Regions from separate parts of the Atlantibacter sp. MEI4A-1023 genome, predicted to be linked through region 1. Evidence: predicted binding sites of a transcription regulator. Region 1 holds the regulator's gene; each other region holds the start of a gene.
What was found. The regulator Fur, encoded in region 1, represses iron uptake genes when iron is present. The targets are predictions, from matches to a motif close to ATAATAATGAGAACNACTATCAA.
Positions count from the first base shown of each region.

Region 2: a site for Fur is predicted at 2,099-2,121, ahead of bfd (bacterioferritin-associated ferredoxin). Genes of this name have one in related genera too.
Region 3: a site for Fur is predicted at 1,863-1,885, ahead of feoA (ferrous iron transporter A). Genes of this name have one in related genera too.
Region 4: a site for Fur is predicted at 2,080-2,102, ahead of exbB (tol-pal system-associated acyl-CoA thioesterase). Genes of this name have one in related genera too.

Region 1 covers NZ_CM149568.1:1,526,674-1,531,778, reverse strand. The annotation lists gene seqA (replication initiation negative regulator SeqA) at 1-285, opposite strand, end outside; gene ybfF (esterase) at 467-1,234, shown strand; gene ybfE (LexA regulated protein) at 1,375-1,656, shown strand; gene fldA (flavodoxin FldA) at 1,806-2,336, shown strand; gene fur (ferric iron uptake transcriptional regulator) at 2,629-3,081, shown strand; gene ACVV26_RS07385 (helix-turn-helix domain-containing protein) at 3,385-3,999, shown strand; gene glnS (glutamine--tRNA ligase) at 4,114-5,105, opposite strand, start outside.
Region 2 covers NZ_CM149568.1:405,353-410,457, forward strand. The annotation lists gene fusA (elongation factor G) at 1-727, shown strand, start outside; gene tuf (elongation factor Tu) at 798-1,982, shown strand; gene bfd (bacterioferritin-associated ferredoxin) at 2,154-2,348, shown strand; gene bfr (bacterioferritin) at 2,421-2,897, shown strand; gene ACVV26_RS01925 (prepilin peptidase) at 2,881-3,372, opposite strand; gene rpsJ (30S ribosomal protein S10) at 3,749-4,060, shown strand; gene rplC (50S ribosomal protein L3) at 4,093-4,722, shown strand; gene rplD (50S ribosomal protein L4) at 4,733-5,105, shown strand, end outside.
Region 3 covers NZ_CM149568.1:338,779-343,883, reverse strand. The annotation lists gene ACVV26_RS01600 (Tex family protein) at 1-1,538, shown strand, start outside; gene feoA (ferrous iron transporter A) at 1,991-2,215, shown strand; gene feoB (Fe(2+) transporter permease subunit FeoB) at 2,240-4,558, shown strand; gene feoC ([Fe-S]-dependent transcriptional repressor FeoC) at 4,568-4,804, shown strand; gene ACVV26_RS01580 (YdgH/BhsA/McbA-like domain containing protein) at 4,862-5,105, opposite strand, start outside.
Region 4 covers NZ_CM149568.1:3,893,320-3,898,424, reverse strand. The annotation lists gene ACVV26_RS18475 (DedA family protein) at 1-611, opposite strand, end outside; gene metC (cystathionine beta-lyase) at 734-1,921, opposite strand; gene exbB (tol-pal system-associated acyl-CoA thioesterase) at 2,163-2,894, shown strand; gene exbD (TonB system transport protein ExbD) at 2,901-3,326, shown strand; gene ACVV26_RS18455 (SDR family oxidoreductase) at 3,382-4,278, opposite strand; gene ACVV26_RS18450 (cytoplasmic protein) at 4,470-4,916, opposite strand; gene ACVV26_RS18445 (hypothetical protein) at 4,920-5,105, opposite strand, start outside.

The DNA.
Region 1 (5,105 bases):
AGACAGCACCAGCATGAAACGGTTGACGGCACGCTTTTGTTCAGCGTATTCGTCAGAAAGCAGCAGCTCGCGAACAGCGCGTACACGATCTTTGGGGTTGTTGGCGGGTTTTTCTTCCATCACGGCGACGGCCGCGCTGCCCTCTTTCGCCGGTTTTTCGACTTGCGGTTGCGCGGGGTTGAATTTCAGCATGCGACGCAAAATGTCGGACGCGCTTTCACCAATGTGCTGGGTGTGGCTCGCGATATAGCGATAAAGGTCGTCATCAACTTCAATCGTTTTCATTTTAATCCAGTGCGATATCTTTCTGAATACAAATCGTTGGGAGTATAGGATCAAACCCCAACAGCGGATAGCGTCAAGCCAGGAAGGCGGCAAAAGTCAGATTTAACTGGATCTTGCGACCGGGCGGCAGAATGTTCAACATAATACCCTAACCTGACACCTGCAAAAAAAGAACTTTGCCATGAAATTACATACCCGAGCGCAAACTACACAACAATCGCATAACGCCTCACCGATCGTGCTGGTTCACGGCCTGTTCGGCAGCCTGGATAACCTGGGCGTGCTGGCTCGCGAACTGATTACCGATTTCGACGTTATCCAGGTGGATATGCGCAACCACGGGTTGTCGCCGCGCAGCGATATCATGACGTATCCGGCCATGGCACAGGATCTGATTGATACGCTCGACGAACTGAGTATCGACAAAGCCACTTTTATCGGCCACTCCATGGGTGGTAAAGCCGTGATGGCGGCAACCAACATCGCGCCGCAACGCATCGATAAACTGGTGGCGATTGATATCGCGCCGGTGGATTACCAGGTGCGGCGGCACGATGAAATTTTCGCCGCGATTAACGCCGTCAGCGAAGCCGGGATCACCTCTCGCCAGGATGCGGCGGCCCTGATGCGTGAACAAATCCCTGAAGAAGGGGTGATTCAGTTTCTGCTCAAATCCTTCGCATCCGGCGAGTGGCGTTTCAATGTGCCGGCACTGTGGGATCAGTATTCACATATCGTCGGTTGGGAAACGGTGCCCGCCTGGGATCATCCGGCGCTATTTATTCGCGGCGGCAATTCGCCGTACGTGGATGAAAGCCATCGCGAGGCGCTGCTTGCGCAATTCCCCCAGGCCCGCGCGCACGTCGTAGCGGGCGCGGGCCACTGGGTTCATGCCGAAAAACCGCAGGCCGTGGTACGGGCAATCCGCCGCTACCTCGATGCCGGGTAAAAATGGTTAAAAATAAAGCGGCTGATAAGTCAGAGTGCCGTTAACGCGTTGGCGCGCCGGATTCCCTCATGTATGATGGCGCGCTTAACTGCATCCGAGCCCCGCTCCTGCACCCTGTTTTCCCTGTCAAAACGCGCATCATGGCCAAAGAACAAACGGACCGTACGACATTAGATCTGTTCTCGGACGAACGCCGCCCGGGCAGACCCAAAACTAACCCGCTGTCACGCGATGAACAGTTGCGCATTAACAAGCGCAACCAGTTAAAGCGCGACAAAGTGCGCGGGCTCAAGCGCGTTGAGCTCAAACTGAACGTTGAAGCGGTTGACGCGCTCAACATGCTGGCAGAGGCCCGCAATATCAGCCGCAGCGAATTGATCGAAGATATTCTGCTGTCACAGCTCGCCGCCCTTAAAGACTGAGCGTTATCTAAAAACACGGCGCGATGTAGCAGACTGTGCACATGGCCGTGATAGAGATTTCCGCCAGCTTGTCTGTTCTGCTATGATTGCCCTATCTGTAGGCTTTTTGCCTCAACCATCTCATTAAGTTTCAAGAGGTTATTTTACTCATGGCAATCGTAGGCATTTTCTTCGGCAGCGATACCGGCAACACTGAAAATATCGCAAAAATGATTCAAAAACAGCTTGGTAAAGATGTTGCTGAAGTGCGTGATATTGCTAAAAGCAGCAAAGAAGACCTCGAAAGTTTTGATATTTTGCTGCTGGGCATCCCTACCTGGTATTACGGCGAAGCGCAGTGCGACTGGGATGACTTCTTCCCTACCCTCGAAGAGATTGATTTCAACAATAAACTGGTTGCCCTGTTTGGTTGTGGCGACCAGGAAGACTATGCCGAATACTTCTGCGATGCGCTGGGCACCATGCGTGACATTATTGAACCGCGCGGCGCAACTATCGTTGGCCACTGGCCGACTGAAGGCTATCACTTTGAAGCCTCCAAAGGCCTGGCGGATGACGATCACTTCCTCGGTCTTGCCATCGACGAAGATCGCCAACCGGAACTCACCGCAGAACGCGTTGAAAAATGGGTTAAACAGGTTTCTGAAGAGCTGCACCTGCAGGACATCATCAACGCCTGATTATTAAGGGTGCTAAGTCAATTAGCGCCTTTTTATCTTGATTGATAGGCAAAAGCGATAAAAATAATTGCTACAAATTTTTAACTTTTGCCTCCAGACCTGTACAATATACGCCTTACGCATCGGGTGATTTTGCAACAAATGCAGGCAGCGCCACGATTTTGGGTATTTTTAAGCAAGGCAGTTGCAGTTTTCATTTAGGCATGGCAGTTCTATAATGAAACGCATAATGCCTTGCATCGATCTCTTGCTCCCTGAGGAGCGAATCGTTACGTAACAGGACAAATTCCGCATGACTGACAACAATACCGCATTGAAAAAGGCTGGCCTGAAAGTCACGCTTCCGAGGTTAAAAATCCTCGAAGTGTTGCAGGGGCCGGACAACCACCATGTCAGTGCGGAAGACTTATACAAACGCCTGATCGACATGGGTGAAGAGATTGGGTTAGCGACCGTTTACCGCGTTCTTAACCAGTTTGATGATGCCGGAATCGTCACGCGCCATAATTTTGAAGGCGGCAAATCCGTTTTCGAGTTGACTCAGCAGCATCATCACGATCACCTCATTTGCCTTGACTGCGGTAAAGTGATCGAGTTTAGCGACGATTCAATCGAAGCGCGCCAGCGTGAAATTGCCTCCCGTCACGGTATTCGCTTAACTAACCACAGCCTGTACCTGTATGGCCATTGCGCAGAAGGCGATTGCCGCGAAGACGAAAATGCGCATGAGATCGCAGAAAAGTAATTTTTTCTAGAATCATGAATTCCAGTAAAAGCCGACTAATGTCGGCTTTTTTATTTCTGATGATTTAAAAAATAACAGGCATGGCTTGCTTAATAATGAAACCTTTAAGTAAATCCTGTAATGAATTAAATAATGTGAATGATGTTTTAAGAATATATCAATAACTATATAAATCAGCCAGTTATCATATATTGAGACATCTTATCACCTGCCGGGTCTGTTTGTTGCGTTGCGGTTTAAAAATGCCATCACTTAAAATAGTGATTAGCATCGCATCCGATAAAATAAATCTGGTTAATCGCAATGACATTACCGCAGAAACCTCTCTCTGAATTATATCGCTTAACGGATTTATTCACTGACTATAACAAACTTACGCGTGTAGAAAGATATACCTTAATACCCGTAAGACCTCATACCGTTACGCTGATTCATGGTGGGCAGTTTTCTATCATTCGCAGCAGCGACAGACTTTTATTTGAAAAACAAACTGCGCCAGCGCTGTTTGGGCTAACCGGTAATGCCCGAAATCTGGCCTATCTGCGCATTTATGCCGATACGCAATGCCATTTCCAGTTAGTGCCTCTGGACATTTTCATGCAGCGTCTTGACGATAATCATTCGCTGCACTTAATACCGCCAATTTTATCCTGGCATATAGAAAGTTTACTTTATCGGGATGAGATGATGATGGGGCGAAATAGTTATCAAATGATTAAGGGGAATCTCCTCCATCTTAATCAACTAGATGAGTTTATGCGGTCAAAAATCAATGTTGCGGATTTCATCGTCAAACGAACCAACTTATCTCGCAGTATCGTCATGAAAGTTTTGTCGGCGATGCGCGCTAAAAATCATATCGATGTTAAAAGAGGCAAATTGCTGACAATCAATCAACTGCCTGAAAAACTCAGTTGATGCGAGAGGTAATTCATCGCAGTCTAAGACGTTCTCCGGGCCTTTCTCTTTTCATTTAAAGAAGCTTCACGCCAAAAAAAACGCCGCATTACGCGGCGTTTTAGCAATGAAATCTTATTCCCCGATTTTCGCCCAGGTATCGCGTAAACCCACCGTACGGTTGAACACCAGATGTTCAGGTTTGGAATATTTGCTGTCGAGGCAGAAATAACCTTCACGCTCGAATTGCAGCGCGTTGCCCATTTCTGCATTCTGCAGGCTCGGCTCGCCAAAACCCTGCTTGATCACCAGCGACTCTGGATTGATAGTCGACAGGAAATCTTCTGCCGCGCCGGGATTTGCCACGCTAAACAGACGATCGTACAGGCGGATTTCAATCGGTAACGCATGGCTGGCACTCACCCAGTGGATCACGCCTTTCACTTTGCGGCCGTCCGCCGGGTCTTTGCTCAGGGTTTCTGCGTCGTAGCTACAGAAGATAGTGGTGATGTTGCCTTCCGCGTCTTTTTCTACACGCTCAGCTTTAATCACATAAGCATTACGCAGGCGGACTTCTTTACCCAGCACCAGGCGCTTGTACTGCTTGTTAGCCTCTTCGCGGAAGTCGGCGCGGTCGATCCACACTTCGCCGCTGAACGGCACTTCACGGCTCCCCATCTCCGGTTTGTTCGGATGGTTTGGCATCGTGACCCTTTCGCTCTGGCCCTGCGGATAGTTCTCGATCACCAGTTTCACCGGGTCGATAACCGCCATGGCACGCGGCGCGTTCTCGTTGAGATCTTCACGGATGCAGGCTTCCAGCGCAGCCATTTCTACCGTGTTGTCCTGCTTAGTCACACCGATGCGTTTGCAGAATTCACGGATAGAGGCAGCGGTATAACCGCGACGACGCAGACCAGAAATGGTCGGCATACGCGGGTCGTCCCAGCCTTCAACGATCTTTTCCGTCACCAGCAGGTTGAGTTTGCGTTTGGACATAATCGCATACTCAAGATTCAGACGAGAGAATTCATACTGACGTGGATGAACCGGAATGGTGATGTTATCCAGCACCCAGTCATACAGACGGCGGTTATCCTGGAATTCCAGGGTACAGAGTGAATGGG
Region 2 (5,105 bases), 1.1 Mb from region 1:
ACTGCACCTCGACATCATCGTTGACCGCATGAAGCGTGAGTTCAACGTTGAAGCTAACGTGGGTAAACCTCAGGTTGCTTACCGCGAAGCGATTCGCGCGAAAGTTACCGACATTGAAGGTAAACACGCTAAGCAGTCTGGTGGTCGTGGTCAGTACGGTCATGTTGTTATCGACATGTACCCGCTGGAGCCGGGCTCAAATCCGAAAGGTTATGAGTTCGTCAACGACATCAAGGGCGGTGTAATTCCTGGCGAATACATCCCGGCCGTTGATAAAGGTATCCAGGAGCAGTTGAAGTCTGGTCCGCTGGCGGGTTACCCGGTAGTAGACATGGGCGTGCGTCTGCACTTCGGTTCTTACCATGACGTTGACTCCTCTGAACTGGCGTTTAAACTGGCCGCTTCTATCGCCTTTAAAGAAGGCTTTAAGAAAGCGAAACCTGTTCTGCTTGAGCCGATCATGAAGGTTGAAGTAGAAACTCCAGAAGAGAACACCGGTGACGTTATCGGTGACTTGAGCCGTCGTCGTGGTATGCTGCGCGGTCAGGAATCTGAAGTTACTGGCGTTAAGATCCACGCTGAAGTACCGCTGTCTGAAATGTTCGGATATGCGACTCAGCTGCGTTCTCTGACCAAAGGTCGTGCATCTTATACTATGGAATTCCTGAAGTATGATGATGCGCCGAACAACGTTGCTCAGGCCGTAATTGAAGCTCGTGGCAAATAAGCCCCGGGGTTAAAACTAATGTCCCGTGCTCTCCTCTGTTGGGGAGAGCACTATAGTAAGGAATATAGCCGTGTCTAAAGAAAAATTTGAACGTACAAAACCGCACGTTAACGTTGGTACTATCGGCCACGTTGACCACGGTAAAACTACCCTGACTGCTGCCATCACTACCGTTCTGGCTAAAACCTACGGTGGTTCTGCTCGTGCATTCGATCAGATCGATAACGCGCCGGAAGAAAAAGCTCGTGGTATCACCATCAACACCTCTCACGTTGAATATGACACCCCGACTCGCCACTACGCGCACGTTGACTGCCCGGGCCACGCCGACTATGTGAAAAACATGATCACCGGTGCTGCGCAGATGGACGGCGCGATCCTGGTTGTTGCTGCGACTGACGGCCCGATGCCGCAGACCCGTGAGCACATCCTGCTGGGTCGCCAGGTAGGCGTTCCGTACATCATCGTGTTCCTGAACAAATGCGACATGGTTGATGACGAAGAGCTGCTGGAACTGGTTGAGATGGAAGTTCGCGAACTGCTGTCTCAGTACGACTTCCCGGGCGACGACACCCCGATCGTTCGTGGTTCCGCGCTGAAAGCGCTGGAAGGCGAAGCAGAGTGGGAAGAGAAAATCATCGAACTGGCTGGCTACCTGGATTCCTACATCCCGGAACCAGAGCGTGCGATTGACAAGCCGTTCCTGCTGCCGATCGAAGACGTATTCTCCATCTCCGGCCGTGGTACCGTTGTTACCGGTCGTGTAGAGCGCGGCATCATCAAAGTGGGTGAAGAAGTTGAAATCGTGGGTATCAAGGATACTGCGAAATCAACCTGTACCGGCGTTGAAATGTTCCGCAAACTGCTGGACGAAGGCCGTGCGGGCGAGAACGTGGGTGTTCTGCTGCGTGGTATCAAACGTGAAGAAATCGAACGTGGTCAGGTACTGGCGAAGCCGGGCTCCATCAAGCCGCACACCAAGTTCGAATCTGAAGTGTACATTCTGTCCAAAGACGAAGGCGGCCGTCACACTCCGTTCTTCAAGGGCTACCGTCCGCAGTTCTACTTCCGTACCACTGACGTGACTGGCACCATCGAACTGCCGGAAGGCGTTGAGATGGTAATGCCGGGCGACAACATCAAAATGGTTGTTACCCTGATCCACCCGATCGCGATGGACGACGGTCTGCGTTTCGCAATCCGTGAAGGCGGCCGTACCGTTGGCGCGGGCGTTGTTGCTAAAGTTCTGGGCTAAGTAATTACCCTGAATTGAAAAGGGCGCTTCGGCGCCCTTTTTGTTTTTATATTGCTCAGTAAGTTTCTGCTCGGTAATTTTCGTTACGCTCGCTCTCTACCGTTTACAATTGTGCTATTGTAGTCATAACTATTCTCATTTACACTGCGCATAATTTGAACGGGAGCCATCATGTACGTTTGTTTATGTAACGGTGTCAGCGATAAAAAGATCCGCCAGGCAGTTCGCCAGTTCCATCCACAATCATTTCAGCAGTTGCGTAAATTTATTCCTGTAGGGAATCAATGTGGTAAATGCGTTCGCGCCGCGCGCGAAATCATGCAGGATGAATTGATGCAGATCCCGGAATACAAAGAGATTGCTTAAAGCGGCATCTTTTTTTTGACTTCCCTTTTAGTCGATCTACGCTTCATGTAGTGGAAGCGGAGGGACTATAAAATGAAAGGTGATATCAAGATAATAAATTATCTCAATAAATTATTGGGAAATGAGCTTGTCGCAATCAATCAGTATTTTCTTCACGCAAGAATGTTCAAAGACTGGGGCCTGATGCGCCTCAATGATGTCGAATACCACGAATCCATCGATGAAATGAAACACGCCGATAAGTATATCGAGCGTATTCTGTTCCTCGAAGGCATCCCAAACCTGCAAGATCTCGGGAAATTACACATCGGCGAAGATGTGGAAGAGATGCTGCAATCTGACCTGAATCTCGAACTTGAAGGCGCTAAAGATTTGCGTGAAGCAATTGCCTATGCGGATAGCGTCCATGACTATGTCAGCCGTGACATGATGATCGCAATTCTTGCGGACGAAGAACACCACATTGACTGGCTGGAAACCGAACTGGATCTGATCGCTAAGATTGGTTTGCAGAATTACCTGCAATCTCAGATCAAAGAACAGGATTAAACAGCACCAACAGAGGCTGCTCGAATGTCGGCCAGCCTATGCAGAACCCTGCAGCCACCAGAAATGGACCAAACGGCAGCGGGGTTTTTTTATGTCTGTCAGAATTTGCCCAGAGTAGTAGCCCAGCAACGATCAAACCACTTAGCGAGGCTATTAAAATGATGGCCGATAGGGATTGCCATCCATGCCATGCACCGAGCGCCGCCAGTAATTTTACATCTCCATATCCCAGCCCTTCGTGACCACGTAGGCTGCGGTATAGCCAATAGAAACAGGCAAAGAATCCATAACCCGCAACTGCGCCAAGAACGGCACCCGATAAAGAATCCGGCATGCAGAATAGGTTGAACAACAGGCCGCCCCACAGCAATGGACAGGTCAGACGATCGGGAAGCAAGGCTGTGCGCCAGTCATGCCAACTAAGGCAACTGCACATTACTAAATAAAAAAGCATAAAGGCTACGGTCACTGGCACCTCCATGACAGTGGGGTAGGGGAGGCACCAACCATGCCAAAATGATGAACCTGGCTGTAGCGCTGTTTCTCAAAGACGGAAGCCGTCTTCAGGCTTTTTCAGTGCTTTTCCATAGCCCTGGCAAAAAAATGCGCGCCGGATTCCAGCCCTGAACGCACGAATAGTAAACAGCACTTGCTTAAGCTGCGTAATTCCGTATAATGCGCGGGCTTGTCAATATTGACGGCAGGTTCAATCAGAACCGGAGCAATGCAGTTTGTTGCTTAACAATGCTTCCAATCGGGAAGCTATGTAAAAACGATTACACTCCCCCATCAATCGTAATGGGTGCGAGGAGTAATTATTTTCGTCTATAAATAATTGGAGCTCTGGTCTCATGCAGAACCAAAGAATCCGTATCCGCTTGAAAGCGTTTGATCATCGTCTGATCGATCAATCAACCGCCGAAATCGTCGAGACTGCTAAGCGCACTGGTGCGCAAGTACGTGGTCCGATCCCGCTGCCGACCCGCAAAGAGCGCTTTACCGTTCTGATCTCTCCGCACGTTAACAAAGACGCGCGCGATCAGTACGAAATTCGCACTCACAAGCGTCTGGTTGACATCGTTGAGCCAACCGAGAAAACCGTTGATGCTCTGATGCGTCTGGATCTGGCTGCCGGTGTAGACGTGCAGATCAGCCTGGGTTAATCAGGTCATTGAGCGATTGAGAGGTTGAAACAATGATTGGTTTAGTCGGTAAAAAAGTGGGTATGACCCGTATCTTCACTGAAGACGGCGTTTCTATCCCAGTAACCGTTATCGAAGTAGAAGCAAACCGTGTTACTCAGGTTAAAGACCTGGCTAACGACGGCTACCGTGCAATTCAGGTTACCACTGGTGCTAAAAAAGCTAACCGTGTAACCAAGCCGGAAGCTGGTCACTTCGCTAAAGCTGGCGTTGAAGCTGGCCGTGGTCTGTGGGAATTCCGCCTGGCAGACGGCGAAGAGTTCACTGTTGGTCAGAGCATCAGCGTTGAACTGTTTGCAGAAGTGAAAAAAGTTGACGTAACTGGCACCTCTAAAGGTAAAGGTTTCGCAGGTACCGTTAAGCGCTGGAACTTCCGTACCCAAGACGCTACCCACGGTAACTCCTTGTCTCACCGCGTTCCGGGTTCTATCGGTCAGAACCAGACTCCGGGCAAGGTGTTCAAAGGCAAGAAAATGGCAGGTCAGCTGGGTAACGAACGTGTAACCGTTCAGAGCCTGGACGTAGTACGTGTTGACGCTGAGCGCAACCTGCTGCTGGTTAAAGGTGCTGTTCCCGGTGCAACCGGTAGCAACCTGATCGTTAAACCAGCTGTGAAGGCGTGAGGAGATAGCAATGGAATTAGTATTGAAAGACGCGCAAAGCGCGCTGACTGTTTCCGAAACTACCTTCGGTCGTGATTTCAACGAAGCGCTGGTACACCAGGTTGTAGTTGCTTACGCAGCTGGTGCTCGTCAGGGTACTCGTGCTCAGAAGACCCGTGCTGAAGTAACTGGTTCCGGTAAAAAGCCGTGGCGCCAGAAAGGTACCGGCCGTGCGCGTTCAGGTTCTATCAAGAGCCCGATCTGGCGTTCCGGTGGCGTAACCTTCGCTGCTCGCCCGCAGGACCACAGTCAAAAAGTTAACAAAAAGATGTACCGCGGCGCGCTGAAAAGCATCCTGTCCGAACTGGTACGTCAAGATCGTCTGATCGTTGTCGAGAAGTTCT
Region 3 (5,105 bases), 1.2 Mb from region 1:
ACCTCGGTTTACGCCTGAACAACGCCCCGGCAGACGGCTGGCGTCGCGCCGTAGTGAGCTGGACCTGGCGTATTAAAGTGCTGATGCACCTGGAAACCGAATTGATGAGCACCGTGCGCGAACGCGCCGAAGAAGAAGCCATCAACGTGTTTGCCCGTAACCTGCACGACCTGCTGATGGCAGCACCTGCCGGGCTGCGCGCCACTATGGGTCTCGATCCTGGCCTGCGCACCGGGGTAAAAGTGGCGGTTGTTGACGGCACCGGCAAACTGGTCGCCACCGATACCATTTATCCTCACACCGGCCAGGCAGCCAAAGCCGCCGTGGCGGTTGCCACGCTGTGCGCCAAACACAACGTGGAGCTGGTGGCGATCGGCAACGGCACCGCGTCCCGTGAAACCGAACGTTTCTTTCTCGACGTGCAGAAGCAGTATCCGCAAATCACCGCTCAGAAAGTGATTGTCAGCGAGGCAGGCGCATCGGTTTATTCCGCCTCCGAGCTGGCGGCGCTGGAGTTCCCGGATCTGGATGTGTCGCTGCGCGGCGCGGTTTCTATCGCCCGTCGTTTGCAGGACCCGCTGGCGGAGCTGGTGAAAATCGATCCGAAATCCATCGGCGTCGGCCAGTATCAGCATGACGTCAGCCAGTCACAGCTGGCGCGCAAACTGGATGCGGTGGTGGAAGACTGCGTAAACGCCGTGGGCGTGGATCTGAATACTGCATCGGTGCCGCTGTTGACCCGCGTGGCCGGGCTGACGCGCATGATGGCGCAGAATATCGTTAGCTGGCGCGATGAAAACGGCCAGTTCCAGAACCGCCAACAGTTGTTGAAAGTCAGCCGCCTGGGGCCGAAAGCCTTTGAACAGTGCGCAGGCTTTTTGCGTATCAACCACGGCGATAACCCGCTGGACGCTTCTACCGTTCACCCGGAAGCCTATCCGGTGGTTGAACGCATCCTGGCCGCCACCCGGCAGTCGTTGCGCGATTTGATGGGCAACAGCAATGAATTGCGTAATCTGAAAGCGGTGGATTACACCGACGAGCGTTTCGGCGTGCCGACGGTGAGCGACATCATCAAAGAGCTGGAAAAACCGGGCCGCGATCCGCGTCCTGAGTTTAAAACCGCGCAGTTCGCCGAAGGAGTCGAGACCCTTAACGATCTGACGCCAGGCATGGTGCTGGAAGGCGCGGTGACTAACGTGACCAATTTCGGCGCTTTCGTGGATATCGGCGTCCATCAGGACGGACTGGTGCATATCTCTTCGCTGTCGGACAAGTTTATCGACGATCCGCATAAGGTGGTGAAAGCGGGTGATATCGTGAAGGTCAAAGTGCTGGAAGTGGATTTGCAGCGTAAGCGCATTGCACTGACGATGCGGCTTGATGAGCAACCGGGCGAAAGTACGCCGCGCCGCAGCGCAGGCGGCCCTGTCTCCCGCCCGGCGCAGCAGCAAAAACCCCGGGCGCGCGATAATAAGCCTTCGGGCAATAGCGCTATGGGTGATGCCCTCGCCGCCGCTTTGGGTAAAAAACGTTAAAAAAAACAGGCCGGGAAACCGGCCTTTTATTGCAGATGTCATATTTCGCAATATGAGAAAAGAGGCTTGTTTTCGATTATTGATTTTATTGAATTTACCTGCACCGATTATCATAAAATAAACGCGCCATTCTCATTTTAATAACAAAAAAATGATCTCAGCAACCTTTATCACGTTATTACTCGCGCACCCGACTTTAACCCAATTCATTGAAAATATTAATTTTTCTTAATATAGACTCATTTCAAGCGTTTATTTTTCATTCTTTGCGCCAAAACAACGAATGGTTAAATATTGTATTTAGCAACACATTCTGCATTGAAGATAAAAACCATTCTCATTATCATACCTTTCCATCAAGATTATTCTTTTCCGCAAATGAATCTGGTTTTCCATGTCTGCCCTCCAGACAGGGAAATCGTGTTTCCGCTTACGAAAGATAAGAAGGCTTTATGCACTTTTGCGCTAACAGTACCTGGAAAATCACCGGCTTTGCCCGGGAAATTAGCCCGGCTTACCGTCAAAAATTACTTTCGTTAGGTTTACTTCCCGGCTCCTCGTTTGACGTGGTGCGCGTCGCCCCGCTGGGCGATCCGATCCATATTTCCACTCGCCGGGTAAACCTTGTATTACGCAAAAAGGATTTGGCGCTGGTACAGGTTGAAGCAACGTCCTGATCATTTCTTGAGTTCAGACTGAATATGAAAAAGCTAACTATTGGATTAATCGGCAACCCGAACTCAGGGAAAACCACCCTGTTTAACCAGTTAACCGGCTCCCGGCAGCGGGTGGGCAACTGGGCAGGGGTGACCGTTGAACGCAAAGAGGGTTTCTTCGCCACACCAGAGCATCAGGTCACGCTGGTGGATTTACCCGGCACCTACTCCCTGACAACGATCTCCTCCCAAACCTCGCTCGATGAACAAATCGCCTGTCATTATATTTTGAGCGGCGATGCTGATCTGCTGATTAACGTGGTGGATGCCTCTAACCTTGAGCGCAACCTCTATCTGACACTGCAACTGCGCGAGCTGGGCATCCCCTGCATCATCGCCCTGAACATGCTGGATATCGCTGAGAAGCAGCAGATCCGCATTGATGTTGATGCGCTGGCGAACCGCCTCGGCTGCCCGGTGGTGCCGCTGGTCTCCACGCGCGGACGCGGCATCGATACCCTGAAGCGGATTATCGACCGCGACCATCAGGCGCAAAACGCTATCGACGTGCATTACGCCGAACCGCTTTGCCGTGAAGCGAACGCGCTGGCGGACCTGATGCCCGGTGAAATGCCGTTTACCCAACGCCGCTGGCTGGGTTTGCAGATGCTGGAAGGCGATATTTACAGCCGCGCGTTTGCGGGTGATGCCGCACAAAAGCTGGGCGTTTCCCTGGCACGCCTGAGTGAAGAGATGGACGATCCGGCGCTGCATATCGCCGACGCGCGCTATCAAAGCATTGCCGCTATTTGCGACAGCGTCAGCAACAGCTTAACGGCAGAGCCCCATCACTTAACCACCGCGCTGGATAAAATCGTTATCAACCGTTTTCTCGGCATCCCGGTGTTTTTGCTGGTGATGTATCTGATGTTCCTGCTGGCGATTAACATTGGCGGCGCATTGCAGCCGCTGTTTGACGTAGGTTCGGCGGCGATCTTTATCCACGGTTTGCAGTGGGTTGGCGCAACGTTCCACTTTCCGCAATGGCTAACTATTTTCCTCGCCCAGGGTATTGGCGGCGGTATCAATACCGTTCTGCCGCTGGTGCCGCAAATCGGCATGATGTATTTGTTCCTCTCGTTTCTTGAGGATTCCGGCTATATGGCGCGCGCGGCGTTCGTGATGGACCGCCTGATGCAGTCCCTCGGTCTGCCCGGCAAATCCTTCGTGCCGCTGATCGTCGGTTTCGGCTGCAACGTGCCGTCGGTAATGGGCGCGCGCACTCTGGATGCGCCGCGTGAACGTCTGATGACCGTGATGATGGCACCGTTTATGTCCTGCGGCGCGCGGCTGGCGATTTTTGCGGTCTTCGCTGCCGCCTTCTTTGGCCAGCAGGGTGCGCTGGTGGTGTTTTCGCTGTATCTGTTAGGCATCGTGATGGCGATCCTCACCGGCCTGATGCTGAAGCACACCATCATGCGCGGCGAAGCAACGCCGTTCGTGATGGAACTGCCGGTTTATCACGTGCCGCACCTGAAAAGCCTGGTGCTGCAAACCTGGCAGCGCCTGAAATCCTTCGTGATGCGTGCCGGTAAAGTGATTGTGATAGTCAGTATTTTCGTCGGGGCGTTAAACAGCTTTTCCTTTAGCGGCAAGCCGGTGGACAACATTAATGACTCTGCGCTGGCATCGGTGAGCCAGGTACTTACCCCGCTGCTGAAACCCATCGGCGTACAGGAAGATAACTGGCAGGCTACGGTCGGTCTGTTTACCGGCGCGATGGCGAAAGAAGTGGTGGTCGGTACGTTAAACACCCTGTACACCGCAGAAAATATCCACCAGGAAGAATTTGACGCCGCCAGCTTTAGCCTGATCGACGAACTGGGCGGCGCAGTAGAAGAAACCTGGCAGAGCCTGAAAGACACTTTCAGCCTGAGCGTGCTGATGAACCCGATTGAAGCCAGCAAAGGCGACGGTGAGATGGAAAGCGGCACTATGGGCGTGATGAGCGCGAAATTCGGCAGCAGCGCCTCGGCGTACAGCTACCTGATTTTTGTGCTGCTGTACATTCCGTGCATTTCAGTGATGGGCGCTATCGCCCGCGAAACCAGCCGTAGCTGGATGGGTTTCTCCATTCTGTGGGGGCTGAATATCGCCTACTCGCTGGCGACGCTTTACTACCAGACCGTGACATTCCACCAGCATCCGCAATACAGCCTGACGTGCATCGTGGCGGTGGTGTTGTTTAACGTACTGGTGCTGACGTTATTGCGCCGGGCCCGTAGCCGCGTCGACCTCGGAGTGCTGGGGCAGCGCAAGGCGGCGGAAGTCTGTTGTGAAACGTCATCCAGCCACTGTCATTAAGGTGAAAGCATGACGACGCTGATACAGGTACGGGATTTGCTGGCATTACAGGGGCGTCTGGAGGCCAGCCAGATGAGCGAGCTGCTCGCGACTCCGCGTCCAATGATTGACGCCATGCTGTCGCGGCTGGAGGCGATGGGCCGGGCAAAGCGCGTAACGGAAGATTTGAGCGGGTGTTTATCAGGCAGTTGTAAACGCTGCCCTGAAGGAAATGCTTGCCAAAAAACGTTCTGGACGCTTCAATAGCAAAACAAAAAAGAAAGGCAGTGGCACTAAAAAAGGCGGGTTACCCCGCCTTTTTCATTATTTGTAGACGTCTGCTGTCGCGCGGATATCCTGTGATTTCTTATCAGCGCTGGTGATAACGTAATAAGTGCCGCCCATCTCATCGGCTTTTTTCGACAATTCTTCTCTGGCATCCATCGGCGCAGATTCATCACTGGTGGAGATCGTGCCAATCTTGGTCAGATTCATTCCTGCCACTTTATCTTTCTCAAGCTCCTTCGCTGCAAACACACCGAAAGAAAGCGAGCCGATTACCAAAGAA
Region 4 (5,105 bases), 2.4 Mb from region 1:
AAGCCCGCCACCAGCAGCACGATAGGCAGCACCATCAGGAAAGTCATCACCTGGTCTTCATGGCGCTTCACGAACGGGATCATGCTGAGCGCATAGCCGAAGCTGGTCACCACGCCGACCCACAAAAACGCGCTGAGCCAGTTAAAGAACTGGAAGCGGCGGTTAGACAGGCCGGAAATACCCGCCATAGTCGGCAGCAGGGTGCGGATAAACGCGAGGAAGCGCCCTGCCAGCAGCGCCAGCAGGCCGTGCTGATCGAACATGCAGGTGGCGCGCTGGTGATATTTTTGCGGCAACTGCTTCAGCCAGCCTTTTACCGTTCGGGTATTGCCGAGCCAGCGGCCCTGCACGTAGCTCAGCCAACAGCCGAGGCTGGCTGCGGATGTCAAAATCACCATCGTCGGGACAAAATCCATCACGCCTTTCGCCACCAGCGCCCCTGCCAGCAGTAATAAACTATCGCCGGGTAAAAATGAGGCGGGTAACAGCCCATTTTCCAGAAACAGCGTGGCGAACATGACGCCGTAAACAATGCCGACCACATGCGGATCTGCCAGCGCGGCGAAATCATGCTGCCAGAGCGCGGAAACAATATTCTGAATAACAACCATGGGTAATCCTGACGAACAGCGTGTATAGGGTTATTGTAATCGCAAAACGCCCCGAGCGGTTTGATCCGGGGCCCAATAAATACAGACTATTCTGTCCTTATCGCTGTCCAGCGCTGGCAACTTCAGGCTATGCGCCCGAAACCGGCTTCCAGATCGGCAATCAAATCTTCGACATTCTCAAGGCCAATATGAACGCGAACCAGCGTACCGTCGAAATCGACACGGCTATCCGGGCGGATGGCGGCGATCTCTTCAGGTTGGTTGGCAAGAATAAGCGATTCGAAGCCGCCCCAGGAATAGGCCATCCCGAAATAATTAAAATTATCGAGATACGCCGCAAACTCAGTCTCGTTAAGGCGTTTTTTCAGGATAAAAGAGAATAAACCGCTGCTGCCGAGAAAATCGCGCTTCCAGAACTCGTGGCCTTTACTGCCGGGCAGCGCCGGGTGATTCACGCGTGCCACTTGGGGATGCGCCGCCAGCCATTCAGCGACTTTTAAACTGCTTTCATGGTGCTGACGCAAACGTACCGCCAGGGTACGTAAACCACGGCTGGTCATATAAGCGGTATCGGCATCCAGCATCTGGCCCATCAAATAGGCGTTTTCGCGCAGTTGCGCCCAGCAGCGTTCATTGGCGACCGCCGTGCCCACCATGCCGTCGGAATGGCCGATCAGGTATTTGGTGCCCGCCTGAATAGAAATATCAATGCCGAAATCCAGCGCTTTAAACAGCACGCCCGCCGCCCAGGTGTTATCGATCATAATGATCGCCTCAGGCGCGACGCGGCGTACCGCAGCGACAATCGCCGGAACATCGTGCACTTCCATGGTGATAGAGCCGGGTGACTCCAGAAACACGACTTTGGTGTTCGGCTGGATATGCCCTGCGATACCCGCGCCGATCAGCGGGTCGAACCAACTGGTGGTCACGCCAAGTTTGGCGAGAATTTTGGTACAGAAATCCTGCGTCGGTTCATAGGCGGTGTGGGTCACCAGCACATGATCGCCTTGTTCGACAAACGCCAGAATGGTATTCGCCACCGCCGCTGCGCCGCAGGGGAACAGGGCGCAACCCGCGCCGCCTTCCAGTTCGCACATCGCTTCCTGAAGCGAGAAGTGGGTTAGCGTGCCACGCCGCCCGTAAAACAGCTCGCCGGACGCACGCCCGGCAGTCGCCGCTTTTTTGGCGGCCACGCTGTCAAACACCAGTGATGACGCGCGTTGGATCACGCTATTCACTGAGCCCTGGGTATAACGTTTGCTGCGTCCGGCATTCACCAGCGCGGTTTCGATGTGCGGTTTTGTCATCTCGGCGAAATCCTGTTTATACGTCTGGATGTCCATACGTTACCACGGTTAATGGTCAGGTCTTCTTCAACGAAGGTTAAAAAGTTAAAAAATATTCGGCTGACTCGATTTACTGCGTAAGCGCAAGGAAAATTGCGGCTTTTTCCGACACTATGCAAATACTAATGAGAACTACTATCAATTCGGCGATGTTTTGATATTATTAGCGACAGTTTTGTGATTTTTGTCCTGGAGATACAGAGTGGGTAATGAGTTGATGCAGACGGATCTCTCCGTCTGGGGTATGTATCAGCACGCTGATATCGTGGTAAAGATGGTGATGATTGGCCTGATTCTGGCCTCCGTCGTGACCTGGGCGATCTTCTTTAGCAAAAGCGCTGAACTGCTGAGCCAGAAGCGCCGTCTTAAGCGCGAGCAGCAGCTATTGGCTAAAGCCCGTTCCCTGAACGACGCCAGCGAAATTTCCGCCTCCTTCCATGGCAAAAGTCTCAGCACCGCGTTGATTAACGAAGCCCAGAATGAGCTTGAGCTCTCCGAAGGCAGCGAGGACAACGAAGGGATTAAAGAGCGTACCGGTTTCCGCCTTGAGCGCCGTGTTGCGGCGATTGGCCGCCATATGGGCCGCGGCAACGGTTATCTCGCCACTATCGGCGCGATCTCCCCGTTCGTGGGCCTGTTCGGCACCGTGTGGGGCATCATGAACAGCTTTATCGGTATCGCCCAGACCCAAACCACTAACCTCGCGGTTGTCGCGCCAGGTATCGCAGAAGCGCTGCTGGCGACGGCGATTGGCCTGGTGGCGGCGATCCCGGCGGTCGTTATCTACAATATTTTTGCGCGTATGATCGGCAGCTATAAAGCGACGCTGGGCGATGTCGCTGCGCAGGTTCTGTTGCTGCAAAGCCGCGATCTGGATTTGAATGCTTCTTCCGCGCGCCCGGTGCGTACCGCTCAGAAATTACGTGTAGGTTAATGCCCTATGGCAATGCGTCTTAACGAGAATCTCGACGACAACGGCGAAATGCATGAAATCAACGTGACGCCGTTTATCGACGTGATGTTGGTTCTGCTGATTATCTTTATGGTGGCCGCGCCGCTGGCGACGGTTGACGTCAAAGTGAACTTGCCGGCCTCTACCAGCCAGCCGCAGCCGCGTCCGGAAAAACCGATTTACGTGTCGGTGAAAGCGGACAAATCGATGTTCCTCGGCAATGAGCCGATTACTGAGGAAACGATGATCGCGCAGCTGGACGCGCTGACGGAAGGCAAGAAAGACACCACGGTGTTCTTCCGCGCGGACAAAACCGTTGATTACGAAACCATGATGAAAGTGATGGATACCCTGCATCAGGCGGGCTATCTGAAGATTGGTTTAGTCGGCCAGGAAACCGCGAAAGCGAAGTAATTTCCGGGCGTTAAAAAAGGCGTGGTAAAGACCACGCCTTTTTGTTGCCTGCGATTTACCCTAAATGCTCGCCCCCGGTTACGCCATGCACTTCCGCCGTCACGTAGCTGGATTCCTGGCTCGCCAGATAAACATAAATTGGTGCCAGTTCGGCAGGTTGGCCTGCACGTTTCATCGGCGTTTGTTTACCGAATTCCGGCAGTTTCTCCTGCGGCTGCCCGCCGCAAATCTGTAACGCCGTCCAGATGGGACCTGGCGCCACGCAATTCACGCGGATCCCTTTCTCGGCAATCTGCTTCGCCAGACCGCGCGTGAAGTTGAGTATTGCGGCCTTGGTAGAGGCATAGTCCAGTAAATGCGGGCTCGGCTGATACGCCTGAATCGACGACGTTGTGATAATGCTGGCACCGGGTTTCAGGTGCGGTAGCGCCTGCTGGGTGATCCAGAACAGCGCGAACACGTTGACCGCATAGGTTTTAGTGAACTGTTCACTGGTGATCTCCGCGATATCCTGCACGGCGACCTGTTTACCGGCCACCAGCGCCAGAATGTCCAGCCCGCCGAGTTCCTGCACCGCCTGGTCCACCAGGCTGCGGGCAAATTGCTCATCGCTCAAATCCCCCGGGATCAGCACGGCTTTACGGCCGGCTTCTTCGATAAGCTTTTTCACCGCTTCGGCATCTTCCTGCTCGGCAGGCAGATAGTTCAACACCACATCAGCGCCTTCACGCGCGTAAGCGATGGCCGCCGCGCGCCCGATCCCCGAGTCGCCGCCGGTAACCAGCGCTTTACGATCCTTAAGGCGGCCCGAACCGACATAGCTTTGCTCGCCGCAGTCGGGGACCGGATCCATCTTCGCCTGGATACCCGGAACAGGCTGCAACTGCTTCGGGTATTCTCCGGTGTAGTACTGGGTGGTTGGGTCCTGAACCTGGGATTGATCGTTAGCCATAAGGGATCTCCATCAGTTAAAAATTCCCTTTAAGGATAGTGTCCGGGCGTGAGTTTTCAGGCGGATTCAGGATATTCCTGAATAAAAATCCCTTCTAATGCGCTTTTTACGGCTTCGTTTGAAAGCCATGCGCGAAGGACTTATTGTTAAAATTCAGTGGATTATCTTGATATTAGAAACGGGCTGGCCGGTTAGCTGTCGGCGGGAGGAGGAGAGGCTGTCGTGTCGGGGTCGGCAGGCGTGAGCGCTTCAGGAGGCAGTGTCGCCACGGTTATCGTTTTGTACTGTTTCTCAGCCAGCTTGCGGCTCATCAGCAGCGTGGCGGCTTCTTGCGCTTTTACCTGCTGGTACTGGGCTTCTATCTGCGCTTCCAGCTCGTTTTTCAGCGTTGGATTTTTAGTCATTATGGCGCAAAGCACGGCCCCGTAGATCTCTTCTTTAACCTTAAGCGCGTAAATTTCCCGGCGGTTTTGCCACTTCAACTGCACCAGCGCAGCGGGAATAGCCACTTCCTGGGTGTAATACGCAATATCGTCATTGCGAATATCAATCAGCGCCTGTCTGTTCTGACTTAATATAAATTTTTGTTCTTCCTGCTTATCCAAAGTAAAATATTTTTCGGTTTCCTGTTTTTCCATTGTTTATTTATCTCCTAATTGATAAAAAACAGGCGCTGTTGATTCGCGGGTAATAAGATTAAGCCAAATTTTTTTACCCTGCTCGTTTATCAACGTTGTTTGCTCATGAATTAATTGGCTGATCTCTTCGGGGCTTATTTTCTGTTGTTCGAGAAGCGTATTAAGCACTTGCGCATAACTATCAATTTT